DNA from 4 places in the Delftia sp. GW456-R20 genome. Region 4 is predicted to be linked to each of the others. Evidence: predicted binding sites of a transcription regulator. Region 4 holds the regulator's gene; each other region holds the start of a gene.

Region 1 (4,207 bases), on a different contig from region 4:
AGCCCGACCCCGGGGTTCTGCGCCCCCAGGTTGGACAGTGCCAGCCAGCCGGAGGTGGAGAACTCGCCCAGGAACAGCGAGATCATCACCAGCACGGCGCCGCCCGTGGTCATCCAGAAGCTGAAGTTGTTCAGGAACGGGAAGGACACGTCGCGGGCGCCGATCTGCAGCGGCACCAGATAGTTCATCAGGCCGGTCACGAAGGGCATGGCCACGAAGAAGATCATGATCACGCCGTGGGCCGTGAAGATCTGGTCGTAGTGGTGCGGAGGCAGGTAGCCCAGGTTGTCGCCGAAGGCCATGGCCTGCTGCAGGCGCATCATCAGCGCGTCGGCAAAGCCGCGCAGCAGCATGACCAGACCGAGGATCATGTACATGATGCCGATCTTCTTGTGGTCGATGCTGCACAGCCAGTCGCGCCACAGCGGGCCCCACAGGCGGAACTTGGTGAGCAGGCCCAGCACGGCAAGGCCGCCGAGCACCACGGCGATGAAGGTCGCCAGCACGATGGGCTCATGCGCCATCGGGATGGAGTCCCAAGTGATGCGTCCCAGCAGCCAGTGGGCCTGTGCCGGGGAGGTATGTTCAGACATATCGAGTCTCTTAGGTCGTGATGGGAGCGGGCGGCGGTCTGGCCGTCGTCCGCGTCCGCTAACTGCTTATTGCTGCGCAGCGGCTGCGGAGCCGTCGCGCTGGTCCAGGAAGGCCACGACGCGGTCGGCGTTTTGCACCGTGCACACATCCTGGGGCAGGTTCATGCCCACGGCCTTGAGATAGGCTTCGCCGCCGGCAGCGTCGATGGCCATCATGTGATGCATGCACATCTTGCCTTCTTCGACACAGCGGTTGAGCACCTTGTCGTACAGGCCTTCGTCCACCGTGGCGAAGCGCTCGACCGGGTTGCGCTCGCTGGGCTTGACCAGGTTCAGGTAGGTATCGCGCGTCAGGGCCTTGCCTTCGGACTTGGCCTTGGCAACCCACTGATCGAACTCTTCGTTGCTCAGGCCATGGAACTTGAACGTCATGCCCGAGAAGCCGGCGCCGCTGTAGTGCGATGCCAGGCCGTGGAACACGCCGGGCTTGTTGATCACGGCGTTCAGCTCGGTCTGCATGCCGGGCATGGCATAGATCATGCCGGCCAGGTCAGGCACGTAGAAGGAGTTCATCGTCGAGGTGGCGGTCAGCTTGAAGTGGATGGGACGATCCACGGGAGCGGCCAGCTCGTTGACGGTGGCGATGCCTTTTTCAGGGATGAAGAACAGCCACTTCCAGTCCATGGCCACGACCTGCACCTCCAGCGGCTTGACATCGGTGCTCAGCGGCTTGGTGGCCGAGACGCGGTCCAGCGGACGGTAGGGGTCCAGCTTGTGGGTGCTGATCCAGGTGATGGCGCCCAGCGCGATGATGATCATCAGCGGCACGGACCAGATCACCAGCTCCAGCGTGGTGGAGTGGTGCCATTCGGGGTCGTAGTGGGCCTCGGTGTTCGACTGGCGGTATTTCCAGGCGAAAAGCAGCGTGAGGATGATCACCGGGATGATGATGATCAGCATCAGCAAGGTGGCCGTGACCACCAGGTTGCCTTGCTGCGCGGCGATGTCGCCGGCGGGGTTGAGCACGACGGCTTTGCTGCAGCCAGTGAGACTGGCTGTCAAAGCGGCCGCGGTGAGCCACGCAGGCCCACGGAGTTCCTTGATTTTTAGCATGCTAGGGGCGCAACAAGAGCGCGTTTACATAGAAACGCGGATTACAAGATCCGGGCAAATGTATTACGAAGTATAAATTTGTCCATTGGACATTTTGTCCAACGTCAAGGGGAGGCCGGGAACTTTCTGCTACCTGGGCGGGTGCACGGCAGGTGCCTGGCGGTCCGGAGGCCGCATTTTCGCGTCGCGCGCAGCAGGACAAACACCGAGGCCGGTCGAGGTGGAAACCGCCTTGCGCCAGATCAAGCGAGGGCGTAGAACAGAGCTGTCAGTGAGACGAGACAAGGAGCATCCATCTATGAGCGGCCTCGACACAACTGCAAGCTTCCCGGGCGGAAGCTATGAGAGCAAAGAATCTCTGTCCCGCGCCGACACCCACGAAGATGTCACGCCCAACGAAATCGCCGTCGGCGTGATCATCGGGCGATCCTCGGAGTACTTCGACTTCTTCGTGTTCGGCATCGCCTGCGTGCTGGTCTTCCCGGCACTGCTGTTTCCCTACCTTTCCAAGCTCGACGGCACGCTGATGTCGTTCGCCATCTTCTCGCTGGCCTTCGTGGCCCGGCCGCTGGGCACGGCGCTGTCCATGGCCGTGCAGCGGCGCTGGGGGCGGGCGACCAAGCTGACGCTGGCGCTGTTTCTGCTGGGCGTGTGCACCGTGGGCATGGCCTTCCTGCCCAGCTACCAGCAGGCGGGGGTGAACGCCATCATCGTGCTGGCGCTGCTGCGCATAGGCCAGGGCATTGCGCTGGGCGGCTCGTGGGACGGCCTGCCGTCGCTGCTGGCCATGTCGGCGCCCAAGAACCGGCGCGGCTGGTATTCGATGATGGGCCAGTTGGGCGCGCCGCTGGGCTTCGTGCTCGCGGCAGGGCTGTTTGCCTTCATCTACGCCCATGTGGGAGCCGACGAGTTCCTCAGCTGGGGCTGGCGCTATCCCTTCTGCGTGGCCTTTGCCATCAACGTCGTGGCACTGTTTGCCCGGCTGCGCCTGGTCGTGGGCCAGTCCTACACCGAACTGCTGCAGCAGCGTGAGCTGGAGCCCATGGGCGTGCTGCCGCTGATGCGCGACGAGGGACGCAACGTGGTGATTGGCGCGTTTGCCGCCCTGGCCAGCTTTGCGCTGTTCCACCTGGTGACCATCTTCCCGCTTTCCTGGATCTCGCTGTATTCGGACCAGTCGGTGACCCATGTGCTCGGGGTGCAGATCGTGGGCGCCTTCTGTGCGGCTGCCGCCATCATGGTCTCGGGCTGGCTGGCCGACCGTGTGGGCCGGCGCAACACGCTGGGCACCATGGCCTGCCTGATCGGCATCTTCAGCTTCCTGGCGCCCTGGCTGCTGGGCAGCGGAACGATGGGGAACAACGTGTTCATCATCGTCGGCTTCATCCTGCTGGGCCTGTCCTATGGCCAGGCGGCAGGCACGGTGACGTCCAACTTCCCCTCACGCTATCGCTACACGGGTGCCGCGTTGTCCTCGGACATGGCCTGGCTGGTGGGCGCGGCATTCGCTCCGCTGGTGGCCCTGGGCGTGTCCTCGCGCTTCGGACTGGTGGCGCTGGGGATCTATCTGCTGTCGGGCGCGCTGTGCACGCTGGCGGCACTGGGCATCAACCGCGCCATCGAGACGCGCGACTGAACGGGCGCAGCAAATCAAAGGCCGGCTCTGCCGGCCTTTTTCGTTGTGACTTCGCCTCAGGGGTTTTCACCGTAGCGCTGCTTGAAGTCGAATTCGAGCCTGTCGCAGTCCTGCACCGATTCAAACTGCTGCGTCTTGCGCTCGGCCTCTGGCCGCGCGGTTTCCTTGCGGCAGATCTTGATGGTTTCGCGCTCCACCCAGCGCGCCTCGCCTTCGGGCGTGGACAGCAACTGGCCAGCCAGCATGAGCACAGCGAAGAAGGCCACGGGCAGGCCGATGAGCCAGGGCACGATGCGGCTTTTTGGCGGCTTGGGCGGTTTGGCCGGATCGGATCCGTTGGCGCTGGCAGCGGTGGCCGGTTCGCTGGAATGGGGCTCGGGTGTCTGTGGTTGCGCCATGGTGTGCTTGCTGTGGTTCCGGCTGGCGATTATCCAGGGCGCCCATCGCGCGCAGTCTGAGCGGGATCAGGGAACGGCGAGATCGCCTGTGCTAGCCATCTCCCTCATCTCCTGCACCAGCCATTTCTCCAGCGCAAGAATGTCGGCCCTGCGCCCCGGATGGTGCGCCACCCACAGCTGCAGGCGCCGCGGACCGGCCAGTGACGGGCTGGAGATCGTGCTCAAGGGCGGGCAGATGGGAGTAGAGGCCTTCTTTGGCCACGTGCGTGATGGAGGCCAGGCAGGGCTCGCTGCCGCAACCATGGGGCAAACCTATAATGCGCGTTGGTCCCGACGGGACACCCTCCCGCCAGGGACAGCGCCCCGCGTGCGCGCTCCGAACTCCTAGACACCATGAGCACACCCACTTTCACCGTTGCCGACATTCGCAAGAGCTTTCTGGACTTTTTCGCATCCAAGGGCCACAC
Region 2 (4,207 bases), 1.7 Mb from region 4:
CGTTGGCCAGATCCGCCTGCAGCTTGGCGCGCAGGCCCAGCCACAGCGCCCGCAGGTAGCCGGCCAGCTTTTCATCGTGCAGCAGGTAATGGCGCAGCCGCTCGGCGCGCTCGGACATGGCGGGGTCGGACTGCAGCCGCGTGACCAGCCGGTCCACGGAGGCGTCGAAGGCCTTGCGCATGTGGTGCTCGGGATTGCTGGCGATGTCCTGCAGCAGGCTGTCGAGCGCGCCCGCAATGGCGCTGGCGCCCTTGTCGCTGAGCCAGTCCGTGGGCAGCATCTTTTCCTTGAGCGGATGCTCGCGCTTGAGCCACAGCACGATGGTCTGGGCGATCAGCACATGGGTCTCGGCCTCGCGCAGCACGCCGCTGACGCGGGCCAGCACATCGTCCAGCACGGCCTGGTGGCGGCCGTCCTTGGTCAGGCCCGACAACAGATCCGCCGCCGCGCGGGGCAGGTCCACCTGGGCCAGCAAGGCCTTGAATGCCTGTGTTAGAAAGCGCTCCACCTGCCGGTCCTGCACCATCTCCAGCGCCGCCAGCGCCAGCCGCGCCACCTGCCGCCCCAGCAGGGTGCTGTTGGCCGGCGTGGTCAGCCAGCCGGCCAGCACGCGGGCGGGATCATGGCGCTCGATCAGTGCCACCAGCGAAGGGCCGTCCAGGAACTTGTCGCGCACGAAATTCGCCAGGTTCTCGCCGATGCGGTCCTTGTTGCGCGGGATGATGGCCGTATGGCGCCCGACCAGGGGCAGCGGAATGCGCCGGAACAGCGCCGACACTGCAAACCAGTCGGCCAGCGCGCCGACCAGCGAGGCCTCGGTCACGGCCTTGATGCAGGCCAGCCACAGCGGCACCTGCTGCCAGTGCCCCGCCGCCACGGACGAGGCCACGAAGCCCAGCGCCACGAACAGCAGCAGCGCCAGCGGCAGGCGCTTGGCCGACTTCAGTGTTTGACGTTGCTCTGGCGACAGCATGGAGCGCAGCATACGACGCCCGTCCGCCATCCGCATGACGATGCCTGCCGCCAAAGCCTGTCAGCCAGCGCCTGCCTGCGAATTGCGCGGACAATACCGGCTTTCTTCAGAACCCTCTTGCGAGAACAAGACCATGACCGACGCCAACGCACCCGCCGATCGCCCCGCACTGCCCGACCACCTGTCCATCGACCCGCGCAGCCCGCACCATGTGGCCGCCGTGTTCGAGCACGACATCGGCATCCGCTTCAACGGCAACGAGCGCTTCGATGTGGAGGAATACTGCGTGAGCGAGGGATGGATCAAGGTGCCGGCCGGCAAGACGGTGGACCGCAAGGGAAGGCCCCTGCTGATCAAGCTCAAGGGCGCCGTGGAAGCTTTCTACCGCTGATTTCCGGCCGGTCGCAAGGCCGGCCGCAACCTCTTCAGGAATCAGCGGGCTTCAGCCCGCATCGGCCCGCGGCGCCGGCGGATTCCTGAACTTCTCCCGCAGCTCGGCGCAGTGGTCCTTGGCGGGCAGGGCATCCGTCTTCTGCAGCCAATCCACATCCGAGGCCTGCGCCACCGATGTCTCCCCCGCCTGCGCCACGGCCACCTTGGCGCCTGCGGCCTCGGGCAGCCAGCTGGGAATGCCCACGCCGCGCAGCACGTGGCCGCGCCCGGCCACCAGCAGCACGGTCTTGCCGGGCTTGACAGCGGCCCTGGCCACCTCGGCCATGCTGGCGTCGCGGGCCAGCTGGATGCGGGCCATGGGCGCCAGCTGGGTGTCGGGCAGCAGGCCGCAGTGGCCTTCGCGGATGGCGTCGAGCTGGCGCTGCCAGCCCTCGGGCGGCAAATGGGTGTCCAGGTTTTCGTTGCGCATGGCCTGCTTCATGTCGGCGCGCGGCAGGTTGCCGCCCAGCACGGGCACGCCCGCGCGCACGGCGGCCATGACCACGCCGCGGTAGCGCGGCCAGGGCCAGGCCGCGTCCTGCCATTGCAGGGCCTGCTGCACCGCGTCCTCGGAGGCATCGCGCGCCAGGCTGGCCGTGGAGCCCGTGCGCGGCGCCATCTCGATCACCAGCGCGGCCAGGCGCTCCTGTTTTGCCAACTGCTCCACCGTGGCCTGCTGCCAGGCCTGGTGGGCGACCGCATCGTGCTGCTCGCCCAGCAGCACGATGGGCGCGTCGGACCAGCGCTGCAACTGCTGCGTCCAGTCCCGCGCCGGGGCGGAGGAGCTGGCGCAGCCGGCAAGGGCTGCCGCCAGCAATGCGGCCGCAGCCAGGCCGGCAAGGCGCGGGGTGCGGATGAAGGGGCGGGGGATGGAGCGGACTTGCATGGCCCCATGCTAAACACTGGCCTCGCCCGGGGACGCCATAGGCCCTGTGGGCGTTGGGGGCAGTTGAAAGGATCCTAGGAATCGGGGCGGGGGCACGGCGCAAACGGGTGGCGCTTGATTCAGGTCAAGACGCGCAAATGTGCCGTGGCTACAGTGCAACCATGCATGGCAAGCCCTCGCTTTCGACCAAGCTGCTGCTCATGGGCGCAGCCTGCCTGCTCGCGGCCGTGGCCTCCATTGGTTTCACGCTGTGGGTGGCCTGGCAGCTGGAAGGCGGCGCGGCGGCGGTGAACGAGGCCGGGCGGCTGCGCATGAGCATGGTGCGCATGGCCATGGCGCGCCAGAACGAGGCGCCAGCGCAGTGGCAGGAGCGCGCACGGCAGTTCGACGCCAGCCTGGACCTGCTGCGCAGCGGCGACATGTCGCGGCCGCTGTTCGTGCCCTGGAGCGATGCGGTCAGCGCGCGCTACGAGCGCATACGCGGCGACTGGAGTGCGCTGCGCACGCAGTGGCAGGCCGAGGACCATGTCGATGCGCAGGCCATCATGGGCAGTGCCGATGCCTTCGTGCGCGAGGTGGACGGCTTTGTCGAGGCCATCGAGGACCGGCTCTCGCGCTGGACGGCCATCCTGCACCTGTTTCAGATGTGTCTGATGGCGCTGGCCATCATCGCGGCCGTGAGCTTCATGGCCACCAGCTACTGGCTGGTGCTGCATCCCGTGGGCCAGCTGCGCTCGGCGCTGGAGCGCATGCGCCGCGGACACCTGGACACGCGCATGAGCGTGGAGGTGGACGACGAGTTCGGCCAGCTGGCGGCCGGCTTCAACCTCATGGCCCAGTCGCTGCAGAGCTCGCACGCCGAGCTGGAGGACAAGGTGCGCGAGAAGACCGCCAGCCTCAACGTGCAGCACCAGCAGCTGCAGGCGCTGTACGCGGTCAGCGTGCAGGCGTCGGAGGCCGCCAGCCTGCAGTCCCTGGCCGAAGGCTTTGTGCGCCAGGTCCGCCTGGCGGCCCAGGCCGATGCGGCCACGGTGCGCTGGTCCGACGAGGCCAACGAGCGCTACGTGCTGCTGGCCGGCGACGGCCTGCCCCAGTCCATGTCGGTGCAGGAGCACTGCCTGCACACGGGCGCCTGCCTGTGCGGCCAGCCGCGCGAGCAGGCGCGGCTGCGCGTGATCCCCATCACGCCGGCCAGCGACCTGCAGCTGCCCCACTGCCGCGAGGCCGGCTTCCAGACCGTGGTCAGCATCCCCGTGCAACTGCAGCAGCGCCTGCTGGGCGAGGTCAACCTGTTCTTTCGCTCCACCGTGGTGCTCACGGACGACATGCGCGACCTGCTGTCCGCCATGGCGCGCCACCTGGCCAGCGCCATGGAAAGCCTGCGCGCCACGGCGCTGGAGCGCGAGGCCGCCGTGGCCGAGGAGCGCGGCCTGATCGCGCGCGAGCTGCATGACTCCATTGCCCAGTCGCTGGCCTTTCTCAAGATACAGACCCAGCTGCTGCGCGACGCCGTGGCCAAGGGCCGCGACGAGGCGCGCGACCGCAGCCTGGGCGAGCTGGAAGTGGGCGTGCGCGAATGCTATGCCGACGTGCGCGAGCTGCTGGTGCATTTCCGCACGCGCACCAGCGCCGAGGACATCGAGGCCGCGCTGCGCGCCACGCTGTCCAAGTTCGAGCACCAGACGGGCATTGCCACCTCGCTGAGCATGTCGGGCCAGGGCCTGCCGCTGGCGCCCGACGTGCAGATCCAGGTGCTGCACATGGTGCAGGAGGCGCTGTCCAACGTGCGCAAGCACGCGGGTGCCAGGCATGTGGAGCTGCGCGTGGGGCGCCACCCCTGGCGCCTCGAAGTCTGCGACGACGGCTGCGGCTTCGTCCCCGCCGCCGTTGCGCCGGACTCGCTGCATGTGGGCCTG
Region 3 (4,207 bases), 1.7 Mb from region 4:
CCCACGCCGCACTGCTGGGCCCGCGCCTGTCCGCGGCGCTGGCCCATGCCCACCTGCTGGCCTACCACCCGCGCGACGCCAGCGCCGGGGCCCTGCGGGCGCTGCAACAGGCGGGCTGGAGCGAGACGGACATCGTCATCCTGTCCCAGCTGGCGTCCTTCCTGTCCTTCCAGATCCGCGTGGTGGCGGGGTTGCGCGTGCTGGCTGCACGCCCCGCGCCCCAGGCAGCCCATCAACCCACCACCCTGCAAGCCCAGCCATGACCTCAACGAACTCCGCCGCTCCCCAGGTCTTCACCCAGGAACAACTCGACTGGCTGCCATGGATTGAGCCGCTGGAAGAAAGCGAGCTGACCGAACGCCACCATGCAGGCCTGGTCGATGCCTCACGCGCGCAGTCGCCCTACTTCCGCCTGCTGGCGCGCGACCCCGACACGCTGGGCGCACGCACGCGCACCGACAAGGACATCTTCTACAACCCCGACGCCGGCCTGCCGCGCGCCGAGCGCGAGCTGGCCGCTGCGGCCACCTCGCGCGCCAATGGCTGCATCTACTGCGCCTCGGTGCACGCACGCTTTGCCACGCACTTCTCGCGCCGGGGCGGCGACGTGCAGCGCCTGCTCGACGAAGGCCCGGGCACGGACCTGGGGCCGCGCTGGAATGCCATCGTCACGGCGGCCGTGGCGCTGACCCAGACGCCGCCTGCGCTGGAGCCCGCCCACATCGATGCGCTGCGCACCGCAGGCCTGGACGATGCCGCCATCTCCGATGTGCTGCACGGCACGGCCTTCTTCAACTGGGCCAACCGGCTCATGCTGTCGCTGGGCGAGCCACGGACCACGGCTTGAGGGCGCCCGCCCTCACCACAGGCCCAGCAGCTTCCACCAGACACTGCCGACCACGGCAAAGATCAGCAGCTCGATCACGCACATGGCCGCGCCCACGCGCCACCAGTTGCCCAGCGTGACGTAGCCGCTGCCGAAGATGATGGGCGAAGTGCCGGTGGCGTAGTGGGTCAGCGTCATCATGATGGCCGAGCCGGCCGTCATCATCAGCATGAAGGGCACGACATAGTCGGCCGGAATCAGCTGCGCACCCACGGTCAGGAAGGCCAGCATCATCGCGCTGATGTGGGCCGTGGTGCTGGCGAACAGGTAATGCGAGAACACGAACACGCCCACCAGGATGGCCGCCACCGGCAGCCAGTCCAGGCCGCTGGCGACGATGGCGTTCTTCATGCCCACGGCAAACCAGGACACCACGCCGAGCTTGTTGAGCTGCTCGGCCAGCATGACCAGGGCGCCGAACCATACCAGGGTATCCCAGGCGCTTTTCTCGGACAGCACGTCATCCCAGTCGATGGTGCCCGTGATGATCAGCACGAACAGGCCCAGGAAGGCGACCACCGTGGGGTCCAGCACGAAGGCCGGGCCGAACAGCATCTGCGGCACGTTGGCCCACAGCAGCAGCATCAGGCCGAAGGTGCCCAGCATCACGCGCTCCTTGCCCGACAGCGGCCCCATGCGCGCCATCTCGCTGCGGGCGTACTCCACGGCATTGGGCGTGGCCTTGAGCTCGGGCGGCGACAGCAGGTAGATCACCAGCGGCATCAGCAGCAGGCACAGCAGGCCCGGCAGCAGCATGTACAGCGCCCAGGTGGTCCAGCTCAGGTGCAGGGCCTGGCCCGTGGCCTTGGCCACGAAATCCACCACCAGCGGGTTGGGCGCGGTGGCGGTCAGGAACATGGCCGAGGTGATGGGATTGGCGTGGTAGTTGACCAGGGCCAGGTAGGTGCCCACCTTGCCCTGCGTGCCCTTGGCCGGGTCCGACTCGAAGGCATTGGCGATGGACTTCATGATCGGGTGCACGATGCCGCCGCCGCGCGCCGTGTTGCTGGGCGTGAACGGTGCCAGCACCAGCTCGCAGATCGCCAGGCCGTAGCCGATGCCGATGGTGCGCTTGCCCAGCAGGGCGATGAACATCAGGCCGATGCGGCTGCCCAGCCCCGTCTTCTTGAGGCCGCGCGAGATCAGGATGGCCACCACGATCAGCCAGATCAGCGGGCTGGAAAAGCTGCTCAGCGCATCGGTGATGGCACCCTTGGACGAGCCGGAGGTGACCTGGGACAGCGAGACGATGACGATGGCCATCAAGGCCATCACGCCGATGGGCATGACCTTGAGGATGATGGCCACGATGGTGGTCAGGAAAATGGCGACCAGCTGCCAGCCCTTGGGCGTCAGCCCCTCGGGCACGGGCATCAGCAGCAGGCCGAACAGCACGGCGGTGGCAATCAGTGCCGGCACCAGCCGGAACGGCACGGCCGCCTTGAAATAGCGGAACAGCGAGGCGATCTTCTCGAGCATGTGGATCCTTTGCGTTGCCGGAGCGGCGCCGAGAGAGCATGGCCTGCCGGGAGCAAAAGCCCACCAGCCTGCACGGGCACTGGCGGCCGCGCCGCATGACTGACATCATGATGCAGTGCAGCATGAGCCCGGCTTCCAGCGGGCGCCTGCGCCACCGAAGTTTGACAGGCATCAAGGCCAGGCCAGTAAACCTGGCGACCCAGGCCACCGAGCCCCGCTCACATGACAGCATCCCCAGACCGGGTGCCTTTCGCCCCGGTGTACCCATGCAGTGAAAAAAGGAGAAAAGCCGACATGCCAGCCAACCGATTCTTGCCCGAGGAATGGGAATGCCGGCTCCAGGAGATCGACCTGGAGATCGCCCGCCACGCCGTCATATGCAAGATCCCGCTGCTGCAGGCCGGTGTGGTGGAGCGCGTGCTGGCCAATGACGCCAGCGTCTGCGGCGCCGAGCACGAGGCCGCATTCAAGACCCTGCGCGGCCTTCTGTACATGCACTACACCGAGCTGCTGCACATCAGCGAAGTGCTCAGCCCCGAGGTCGCCCAGGAAATCGCCCACCGCGTGCGCCTGCGGCTGGGCCAGCGCATCGGCAACCAGCTGGGCGGCTGATGCCGCGCTGTCTGCCTGGCCTTTGCCCTGGCGCGAGGGCATGAAAAAGGGCTACGACAGTTGTCGTAGCCCTTTTCAATTTGGTTGCGCGAGAAGGATTTGAACCTCCGACCTTTGGGTTATGAGCCCAACGAGCTACCAGACTGCTCCATCGCGCGGTATTCCAAAATTATAGCAGATTATTCAGCTGCCTTGGCTTCGGCGGCGCCTTCTTCAGCGCGCTCGACCAGTTCCACGAAGGCCATGGGGGCGTTGTCGCCCACGCGGAAGCCCATCTTCAGGATACGGGTGTAGCCACCAGGACGCTTTGCGAAGCGGGGGCCCAGCTCGTTGAAGAGCTTGGTCACGCTGTCGCGGTCGCGCAGGCGGTCGAATGCCAGACGGCGGTTGGCAACGGTGTCGACCTTGGCCAGGGTGATCATGGGCTCGATCACGCGGCGCAGTTCCTTGGCCTTGGGAACGGTGGTCTTGATGGCTTCGTGCTCGATGAGCGAATTCATCATGTTCTTCAGCATCGCCAGGCGGTGCGAAGAGGTGCGATTGAGTTTGCGGAGGCCGTGACCGTGACGCATGGTGCTTTATTCCTAAAATATGTAATTAGGGCTTGCGCAAACAAGGATGCAAGCCTGGACCCGTTACCGGATCTGCAGCTTGCCTCAACCGAATTTGCGCAAGTTGTTGATTAATTCGAGCAGCCGTATCAGGTACTGCCCGAGGCACTGAGGCTCTCCAAAAAGGAGAGCCAGCAATTATAGTGCTTAGCGCTTTTCCAGGCCAGCAGGCGGCCAGTTCTCGAGCTTCATGCCCAGCGTCAGACCGCGGGAAGCCAGGACTTCCTTGATCTCGTTGAGCGACTTGCGACCCAGGTTGGGGGTCTTGAGCAGCTCGTTTTCGGTACGCTGGATCAGGTCGCCGATGTAGTAGATGTTCTCTGCCTTGAGGCAGTTGGCCGAACGCACGGTGAGTTCCAGCTCGTCCACGGGACGCAGCAAGATGGGATCAAAGGCGGTTGCGGCACCACGGCCACCGGCCGGAGCATCGAAGACGCTGGCGATATCGCCGCCGTCCAGCTGAGCGAACACGGCGAGCTGTTCCACCAGGATCTTGGCGGATGCGCGCACGGCGTCCTCGGCAGTGATCGCACCATTGGTTTCGATCTCCACCACCAGCTTGTCGAGGTCGGTGCGTTGTTCAACGCGGGCCGATTCGACGGCGTAGCTCACGCGCTTG
Region 4 (4,207 bases):
TGATCATCTCGGCGCTGGCATTGTTCCTGTTCACGGCCGTGGCCGGGCGCCTGTGGTGCGGCTTCTCGTGCCCGCAGACGGTCTACACCGAGATCTTCATGTGGGTGGAGCGCAAGGTCGAAGGCGACCGCAGCGCGCGCATGCGGCTGGACAAGAACGGCTGGACCTTCGAGAAGGCCTGGAAGAAGTCGCTCAAGCAGTTGCTGTGGATCGCCATTGCGCTGTGGACCGGCTTCACCTTCGTGGGCTACTTCGTGCCCATCCGCGAGCTGGGCGGCGAGCTGCTGGCGCTGCAGGGCAGCTGGCAGATGTTCTGGGTGCTGTTCTACGGCTTTGCCACCTATGGCAACGCGGGCTACATGCGCGAGCAGGTCTGCAAGTACATGTGCCCCTATGCGCGCTTTCAGAGCGCCATGTTCGACCGGGACACCATGATCGTCAGCTACGATACGGGCCGGGGCGAGCCGCGTGCACCGCGCACCAAGAAGGTGGACTACAAGGCCCAGGGCCTGGGCGACTGCATCGACTGCAAGATGTGCGTGCAGGTCTGCCCCGTGGGCATCGACATCCGCAACGGTCTGCAATACGAATGCATTGGCTGCGGCCTGTGCATAGACGCCTGCAATTCCATCATGGACAAGATGGAGTACCCGCGCGGCCTGATCCGCCTGACCACGCAGAACGCCATGGCCGGCCTGTGGCGGCGTGCCCAGGTGCTGCGCCGCATCTTCCGTCCGCGCGTGCTGATCTACTCGGCCGTGCTGATCGGCTTGAGCGTGGCCATGATCGTGAGCCTGGCGCTGCGCCAGTCGGTCAAGGTGGACGTGATCCGCGACCGCGCCTCGCTGTCGCGCATCGTGGCTGGCGGCAAGCTGGAGAATGTCTACCGCCTGCAGATCATGAATGCCACCGAGCAGGCCCAGCGCTACCGCATCAGCGCCCATGGCCTCGATGGGCTGGAGCTGGCGTCCGAGCAGGAAGTCGAGGTCGGCCCGGCCGAGACGCGCGGCATTGCGGCGCGACTGCAGATTCCCTACGGTTCGGCCGAGCCGGGCTCGCACACCGTATTCTTCGATATCGATGCCGTGCATTCGGGCGCGGGACGCGCGTCCGAAAAGGCCGTCTTCCTGGTGCCCCGGTGATGTTCCTGGCAGGCGTGGCACGGTCCGCGCCTGCCGCCTGAAAGAAAGAGGTTTCCCATGTCTTCCAGTCCCGCAGTGTCCGCGCCCGCGCAGGCTCCCTCGCACCCCGACGCCGGCAAGCCCTGGTGGAAGTTCGGCCATGTCTGGCTGGTGGTGGCCGGCCCGGCGGCCGTGGTGGTCGCTGCCGTGATCACGGCCATCATCGCCATCAATGGCGCCGATCCCGTGATCGACCCCGACTACTACCGCAACGGCATCACGATCAACGAGCGTGCCGATGGCGTGCGCGAAGTGCCCAAGAGCATGGCGCCCGCCGTCACCGGCCGCAACCATGCGGCCACGCCCGCGCACGATCACCCCACGGACCGCTGATCGCCGTGCACCCCTGCAAGAGGCCGCAGTCGCGGCCTTTTTGCATGGCGGATCGCATCTCCGGCATGCGCGACGGGTGAGGGTTTCCTACAGGCGTGCAGGGCGCTGCGGGGCTTGGCGCCATGCGTTGGCGCGGCGCACAATGAAGGCGCCCCCTCGACAGCACAAGGAGATCGCTGATGTTGGCCCAACGCTGGATGTGGATTGCCTGGCCTGCCTTTTTGGCAGCCGCCGTGATGGAGATGCTGGTTTTTGCCTTTGTGGACCCGCTGGAGCTGCATTGGCTCGGCGACCTGGGCTGGTCGCGCCAGGGCATCTACACGCTGGCCTTCTTCGCCTTCTGGGGCGTGACCATGCTCTCCAGCCTGATGACCACCATGCTGGGCCGATCGGCCCGCGATCTCAACGACGGCGTGGTCTCCGAGCCCGACCCGGACCTGGCCATGCAGGGGCTGGGGCGGGACTGAGCGAGAGCCCGCTGCAATGAACAAGGCCCGCTGTCGCGGGCCTTGTTCATTGGCGGATGAATGCTTGCCGCCCTTGCGGCCTCACTGGCACTGCTGGCTGTTGACGATGCGCTTGAGCGCCTCCGTGTCCAGGATGCGCAGATGGCGCTGGCGCACCTCGATGATGTTGTCGTCCGCGAACTTGGAGAAGGTGCGGCTCACCGTCTCCAGCTTCAGGCCCAGGTAGCTGCCGATTTCCTCGCGCGTCATGCGCAGCACCAGTTCCGACTTGGAAAAGCCCCGCGCATGCAGGCGCTGCACCAGGTTGAGCACGAAGGCGGCCAGGCGCTCTTCGGCGCGCATGCTGCCCAGCAGCAGCATCACGCCGTGCTCGCGCACGATCTCGCGGCTCATGACCTTGTGCACATGGTTTTGCAGGGCCGTGACCTCGCGCGACAGGTCTTCCAGCTTGTCGAAGGGCATGACGCAGACTTCGGCGTCTTCCAGCGCGACGGCATCGCAGGTGTGGTGGTCGTTGACGATGCCGTCCAGGCCGATGATCTCGCCGGCCATCTGAAAGCCTGTGACCTGGTCGCGTCCGTCCTCGGTGGCCACGCAGGTCTTGAAGAAGCCGGTGCGGATGGCGTACAGCGAGGTGAATGTCTCGCCGTTGCGAAACAGCAGGCCTCCGCGCTTGACCTTGCGGCGCGTGGCCACGATGTCGTCGATGCGCTGCATCTGCTCGGCATCCAGGCCCATGGGCATGCACAGTTCGCGCAGGTTGCAGTTGGAGCAGGAGGCTTTGATGGTCTGAAGGTTCATGGAGTGATAAACATCAGCGGCACACAGCGTGCCGGCGGTGACCTCGTGGATTGCGATGAGTTGGATCAAATTGTCGCAGCAGTCCCTCAAACAACTCTTGATATGAGTCAAGGACATGACCGATGTGCTGCGGCACAGTCGAGGTATTAGAGGAAAAAACCCATGACCGCTGTCACCCCAGAGCTGCTGCGTCGCTTTGACGTACCGGGGCCCCGATACACCTCGTTCCCTACCGCCGACCGCTTTGTCGAGGCCTTTGGTGCAGAGGACTATATCCTGGCGCTGCAACAACGCAAATCGAGTACCGCAGCGCGTGCCACGCCTTTGTCGCTGTATGTGCACGTGCCCTTTTGCGAGTCGCTTTGCTACTACTGCGCCTGCAACAAGATCGTGACGCGCCACCACGATCGCGCCGCCGTCTACCTGGACTACCTGGCGCGCGAGATGGCCTTGCATACGGCCCATTGCGGCAAGGGCCAGACCGTCAGCCAGCTGCACCTGGGCGGCGGCACGCCCACCTTCTTCTCCGACGACGAGTTGCGCACGCTGATGGGCCTGTTGCGCGAGCATTTCAAGCTGGAGCCGGGTGGCGAGTACTCCATCGAGGTCGATCCGCGCACCGTCAGCGTCGAGCGCCTGGCCGTGCTCAAGGAGCTGGGCTTCAACCGCCTGAGCTTCGGCGTGCAGGACTTTGACGAACAGGTGCAGATCGCGGTTCATCGCGTGCAGCCGGCCGAGCAGGTGTTCGAGCTGGTGGCGGCCGCGCGGCAGCTGGGCTTTGCCTCCATCAACGTGGACCTGATCTACGGCCTGCCCAAGCAGACGCCCGAATCCTTCGAGCGCACGCTGGCCCAGGTCAACGCGCTGCGGCCCGACCGCATCGCGCTCTATGCCTATGCCCACCTGCCCGAGCGCTTCAAGCCGCAGCGGCGCATTGCGGCCGAGGATCTGCCCCAGGGGGCCGACAAGCTGGCCATGCTGTCGCGTTCCATCGCCGCGTTCATGGACGGTGGCTATGTCTATGTGGGCATGGACCACTTCGCCCTGCCCGAGGACTCGCTGGCCGTGGCCAAGCGCCAGGGCCGGCTGCACCGCAACTTCCAGGGCTACAGCACCCAGCCCGACTGCGACCTGATTGCGCTGGGCGTGTCGGCCATCGGCAAGGTGGGTGCCAGCTACAGCCAGAACGCCAAGACGCTGGAGGAGTACTACGACGCCATCGACGCCAGCCACCTGCCCGTGGTGCGGGGCCTGGCGCTGTCGCGCGACGACCTGGTGCGCCGCGCCGTCATCATGGCCATCATGTGTCAGGGCGCCGTGCTGTTCGAGCCCATGGAGCAGGCCTGGCTGCTGGGCTTTCGCGAGTACTTCGCGCCCGAGATGGCGGCCCTGGAGGACTTGCAGGCCAAGGGCCTGGTGCAGATC

Evidence for each region. The regulator FNR, encoded in region 4, switches genes on or off when oxygen is low (the NO sensors DNR and NnrR bind a similar motif). The targets are predictions, from matches to a motif close to TTGATNNNNATCAA.
Region 1: the regulator FNR is predicted to act here: its motif matches at 1,801-1,814, upstream of cyoA (ubiquinol oxidase subunit II).
Region 2: the regulator FNR is predicted to act here: its motif matches at 2,406-2,419, upstream of A4F85_RS18550 (type IV pili methyl-accepting chemotaxis transducer N-terminal domain-containing protein).
Region 3: the regulator FNR is predicted to act here: its motif matches at 2,527-2,540, upstream of A4F85_RS18840 (DASS family sodium-coupled anion symporter).

Annotation. Positions count from the first base shown of each region.
Region 1 covers NZ_LWCN01000003.1:95,335-99,541, reverse strand. Annotated here, with positions in the region: gene cyoB (cytochrome o ubiquinol oxidase subunit I) at 1-593, opposite strand, end outside; gene cyoA (ubiquinol oxidase subunit II) at 660-1,706, opposite strand; gene A4F85_RS01715 (MFS transporter) at 2,005-3,342, shown strand; gene A4F85_RS01710 (hypothetical protein) at 3,399-3,740, opposite strand; gene alaS (alanine--tRNA ligase) at 4,134-4,207, shown strand, end outside.
Region 2 covers NZ_LWCN01000004.1:2,966,272-2,970,478, reverse strand. Annotated here, with positions in the region: gene A4F85_RS18565 (DUF445 domain-containing protein) at 1-985, opposite strand, end outside; gene A4F85_RS18560 (DUF3297 family protein) at 1,107-1,364, shown strand; gene A4F85_RS18555 (ChaN family lipoprotein) at 1,416-2,291, opposite strand; gene A4F85_RS18550 (type IV pili methyl-accepting chemotaxis transducer N-terminal domain-containing protein) at 2,453-4,207, shown strand, end outside.
Region 3 covers NZ_LWCN01000004.1:3,033,956-3,038,162, forward strand. Annotated here, with positions in the region: gene A4F85_RS18830 (CMD domain protein) at 1-263, shown strand, start outside; gene A4F85_RS18835 (alkylhydroperoxidase domain protein) at 260-847, shown strand; gene A4F85_RS18840 (DASS family sodium-coupled anion symporter) at 860-2,365, opposite strand; gene A4F85_RS18845 (hypothetical protein) at 2,660-2,977, shown strand; tRNA gene A4F85_RS18850 (tRNA-Met) at 3,059-3,135, opposite strand; gene rplQ (50S ribosomal protein L17) at 3,157-3,549, opposite strand; gene A4F85_RS18860 (DNA-directed RNA polymerase subunit alpha) at 3,736-4,207, opposite strand, start outside.
Region 4 covers NZ_LWCN01000004.1:1,311,630-1,315,836, reverse strand. Annotated here, with positions in the region: gene ccoG (cytochrome c oxidase accessory protein CcoG) at 1-1,142, shown strand, start outside; gene A4F85_RS11280 (FixH family protein) at 1,200-1,514, shown strand; gene A4F85_RS11275 (hypothetical protein) at 1,694-1,981, shown strand; gene fnr (fumarate/nitrate reduction transcriptional regulator Fnr) at 2,063-2,782, opposite strand; gene hemN (oxygen-independent coproporphyrinogen III oxidase) at 2,945-4,207, shown strand, end outside.